Regions from separate parts of the Janibacter alittae genome, predicted to be linked through region 1. Evidence: riboswitches for the same ligand, from Rfam matches in the RefSeq annotation. Region 1 holds a riboswitch; the other holds the start of a gene.
What was found. A riboswitch is a leader RNA that binds a small molecule or an ion and turns the genes downstream of it on or off. The one in region 1 is predicted to bind S-adenosylmethionine.
Positions count from the first base shown of each region.

Region 2: linked by a shared signal. The riboswitch ahead of V1351_RS15025 (OsmC family protein) and the one ahead of V1351_RS05690 (bifunctional o-acetylhomoserine/o-acetylserine sulfhydrylase) in region 1 are both predicted to bind S-adenosylmethionine.

Region 1 covers NZ_CP144913.1:1,174,639-1,176,828, reverse strand. Annotated here, with positions in the region: gene V1351_RS05690 (bifunctional o-acetylhomoserine/o-acetylserine sulfhydrylase) at 1-818, opposite strand, end outside; SAM riboswitch class IV at 836-949, opposite strand; gene V1351_RS05685 (hypothetical protein) at 1,025-1,453, opposite strand; gene V1351_RS05680 (hypothetical protein) at 1,440-1,808, opposite strand; gene V1351_RS05675 (carboxyl transferase domain-containing protein) at 1,850-2,190, shown strand, end outside.
Region 2 covers NZ_CP144913.1:3,120,236-3,122,425, reverse strand. Annotated here, with positions in the region: gene V1351_RS15035 (TetR/AcrR family transcriptional regulator) at 1-202, shown strand, start outside; gene V1351_RS15030 (YczE/YyaS/YitT family protein) at 242-970, shown strand; SAM riboswitch class IV at 1,009-1,123, shown strand; gene V1351_RS15025 (OsmC family protein) at 1,154-1,639, shown strand; gene V1351_RS15020 (SelB C-terminal domain-containing protein) at 1,733-2,190, opposite strand, start outside.

The DNA.
Region 1 (2,190 bases):
TTGAGGATGAAGGCGAGGTTGGCCCCCAGGGCGCCGCCCACGCCGAGGTCCGGGCCGTAGCGCAGGCCGTGGTAGCTCTCGTCCGGCTGGTTGAAGCCCGGGAACTTCTCCGGGTCGGCGGCGAAGTCGAACGACCCGCCGTCGACGATGACGCCGGCGATCGAGGTGCCGTGACCGCCGAGGAACTTCGTCGCGGAGTGCACGACGATGTCCGCGCCGTGCTCGATCGGACGCAGGTTGTACGGGGTGGCGATGGTGTTGTCGACGACCAGCGGCACGCCCGCCTCGTGCGCGACCCCCGCGATCCCGGCGACGTCCAGCACGACGTCCTTCGGGTTGCCGATGGTCTCGCCGAAGAAGGCCTTCGTGTTCGGCTTGACGGCGGCCTTCCACTGCTCGAGGTCGCCCGGGTCCTCCACGAGGGTCACCTCGATGCCGAACTTCGGCAGCGTGTGCTGGAAGAGGTTGATCGTCCCGCCGTAGAGCGCAGCGCTGGCGACGATGTGGTCACCGGCCTCGGCGACGTTCATCAGCGCCATCGAGGTCGCGGACATGCCGGACGAGACGAGCAGGGCACCGACACCCCCCTCGAGCGCGGCGATCTTGTTCTCGACCGCCTCCTGCGTCGGGTTGGTGATCCGGGTGTAGATCGGGCCGAGCTCGGAGAGCGCGAAGCGGTTCTTCGCGGTCTCGGTGTCGGGGAAGACGAAGGACGTCGTCTGGTGGATCGGCAGTGCCCGCGAGCCGGTCGTCGGGTCGGGAGCCTGGCCGGCGTGGATCTGCTTGGTCTCGAAGCTCCACGTGGACGGGTCGGACATGTCTGTGCTCCTGGTGTGGTGCGCGCTTGAGCGTGGCGGTCGCCACGTCCCTGGTCGTCTCCCGGGGCACCCCACCGCGGAGGAGGGTTGCCGGCCAGCAAGCCGGGGCTTGGACACTGGCACTCAAGACCTGCCACGGAGCATAGACAACGGCTCCGCGCGGGTGGGTGGGTGTCTCACCTCCCGGGCGAAGGGGGTGGCCCCCGTCACTCCCCCGCGCCGCGGCGGGCGCGCTGGACCCGACGGACCCGGCGGATCCACCACAGCCCCACGAAGGGGAGGACGAGCGGCGCGTAGCCGTAACCGGAGCCGTAGTGGGACCAGACGGTCTTGTCCGGGAAGAGCTCGGGCGCCAGGTAGGACAGGGTGCCCACGGTGAGCACCCCGATCGCCTCGACGAGGATCGCGCCGGTGGCGATGCGGGCGCCGGTGGCACCCCCCTTCGCCAGGGCGATGGTCGCGACGATGTAGATCACGGCCGCGAGCGAGGAGAGCACGTAGGCCAGGGGTGCCCGGTCGAAGTACTCGGTCACCTGCAGGATCGAGCGGCCGGTCGCGGCGAGCGCGAGCACGGCGTACACGGCGACGACGACGCGGCCCGGTCCGGTGCCGGTGCGCACCTCAGACGGGGCCATGGAGGTTCCAGATCTGCAGGATGCGGTAGGCCATGACGCCGACGGTGAAGGCACCGGCGATGACCACGCCCATGGCCCAGCGGGTCTTCTCCTTCAGCGCGATGAAGACGACGACCGGCGGGATGAGCGGCAGGGTCAGGGCGTAGGCGAGCATCGTCGCGCCCTGCCCGGTCCCGGTGACCCGGGCCTGTGCGAACGCGCTGACGACCGCCAGGACGAGCAGGGAGAGCTCGACGATCGCGGTGACGAGCAGCATCCCGTCGTCGACGAGGCGGTCGACGATCATGTAGACCAGAGCCATCACCGCGAGCACGCCGACGGCCACGATCACGGCAGTGGTCAAGGGCACAAGCACGGCGCAAGAGTACCCAGCGCGGCGACTGGCAGGATCACGGCATGAGTTCCGCTCGCCTGACTGCCCACGAAATGATCGACACGGTCGTCGACGCAGGCACCTTCGTCTCCTGGGACGAGCCCCTCGATCTCGCCGGCCTGGACGAGACCTACCTCGCCTCGCTCGAGCGTGCCGCCGAGCGGGCCGGCACGGACGAGTCGGTGATCACCGGGTCCGCCCGGATCCACGGGCACGACGTCGCCCTGATCGTCGGTGAGTTCCGCTTCCTCGGGGGCTCCATCGGCCGCGCCGCCGCCGGGCGGATCGTCGCCGCGGTCCGGCGGGCCACGACCGAGCGTCTGCCGCTGGTCGCCGCGACCGCGAGTGGTGGCACGCGCATGCA
Region 2 (2,190 bases), 1.4 Mb from region 1:
CCAGGTGGTCGGGCTCGCGGACGTCGGTGGCGCCACCGGCAGCGGCGCGGCCGCCGTGCTCGCCGAGCTGGCGGCGCTCGTCGGTTTCGTCTCCCTGGAGCTCGCCGGCCACTTCGTCGGGACGGTCGATCCCGCTGACCACCTCTACGCGGCGCTCCTCCATCGGCAGGTCGACACCCTCGCTCTCGTCCGCGTGGGGTGAGCATGCTCCGTGCGGCCGCAGGTGCCGCGCGGTCGACCGATGGCGCAGACTGTGGCCGTGTCCACTCCCGAGCCCTCACCGCGCACCGCCCGTGCACCCCGTCGTCGCCAAGAGCTCGCCGACATCGGCCCGCTCGCGCAGCTGCGTGCCGGACGGCTGGCCCTGCGGCTCCCGCTGCTGCTCGTCGGGCTCTTCCTCTACGGGGCGTCGATGGCGATGGTCATCCGCGCCACGCTCGGGCAGATCCCGTGGGATGTGCTGCACGTCGGAGTCTCGAAGCACGTCCCACTGAGCTTCGGCACGATCGTCATCGGGGTCTCCCTGCTGGTCCTCCTCGGATGGATCCCGCTGCGCCAGAAGCCGGGCATCGGCACGATCGGCAATGCCCTGCTCATCGGGCCCTCCGCCGACATCGTGCTGTCCGTCCTGGAGCCGCCGGAGGATCTCGGCTGGCGGGTCGCGCTCCTCCTGGGCGGGGTGGTCCTCAACGGCATCGCCACCGGCATGTACATCGGCTCGCAGTTCGGCCCCGGCCCGCGTGACGGCCTGATGACCGGCCTCGCGCGGGTCACCGGTGGTTCGCTGCGGGTGGTGCGCACCGGTATCGAGGTCAGCGTCGTGGTCGTCGGCTGGTTCCTCGGCGGCGTCGTCGGCATCGGCACGGTGCTCTACGCGGTCGCGATCGGTCCGCTCGCGCAGCTCTTCCTCCCGCTCTTCACCGTCGACCTGCGGGTGCCGCGTCCGGATGGCGGACCCACCGAAACATAACTGGACATTATGTCTTCACCTATGTGAGGTTATGTCTTGGTCATGAGTCCCAGCGCGAAGCCCCGGCTGGCTGGGCGGCAACCCTCCACCCTCGGTGGGGTGCCCCGGGTGAGGACCTGGACGCGTGCCGACCGGCCGCGTCAAGCGCGGGTTCACCAGAGCCCTGGACGAAAGAGTCATGCCATGAGCCAGACGATCGACGACACCGCAATCAGCCCGAACCGCCTGACCACCTCGGTCACCGGCGCCCTGAAGCGCGGCACCGCCACCGAGGTCACCCTCTCGGCGCGACAGCACACCTTCACCATCGACGAGCCGGCCGGGCTCGGCGGGACCGACCTGGGCGCCAACCCGGTCGAGCACCTCCTGGCCGCGCTCGCCTCGTGCACCGTCATCACCTACCAGGTGTGGGCGGAGAAGTTGGGCCTCACGCTCGACGGCGTCGATGTGGCACTCACCGGCGACATCGACCTGAACGGCTTCTTCGGCACCGGCGAGGGGGTCCGCGCCGGCTTCCAGGGCATTGACCTGGCCGTCACCCTGACCGGCCCGGAGAGCGACGCGTCCTACCGCCGTCTCGAGGAGGCCGTGGCCACGCACTGCCCCGTCGCGGACAACCTCACCAACGGTGTCCCCGTGCGCACGACGCTCGAGCTGGCCCCCGTCTGAGCGACCCGGCTCCGTCCCGGCAGGGGAGCCAGCCGCACCTCGTGTGGCTAGCAGCACGCGCTGCTGGCCACACGACGCCAGCACGTCGCAGGGTCAGCGCACGACCTCGCGCAGACTGCCGTCGACCCGTCGGGTCCACCCGCGGGAGTCGAGGTGCTCCATGAGCGGTACCGCGACGCGCCGGGTGGTCCCGAGGGCCTGCCGTGCGGCGCTGAGCGTGAAGGGCTGCTCCAGTCCGGCCAGCACCCGCATCGCGCGTGCCGGCCCGTCGGGCAGCAGCACGACGTCGTCGGGCAACCGCAGGATCCGCCCCAACCGCTCGGCCGCGGCGAGCTGGGTGGTTCCCAGCCCGAGGTCGGCCAGCTCACGGCGCTCCGGGGTGACGAAGGGGGTCTGCCGCAGCTTCTCCTCCACGGCCCGGATGCCGGCCTCGGCCTCGCCGAGGCCGGCGGCGCGGGGGGCATGGACGCGACCGTCGGTGATCGACAGTCCGGCGATCGTGACCAGGTGACGCACGAGGTCCCCCGCAGGGGGGTGGATCTCGTGCGGCA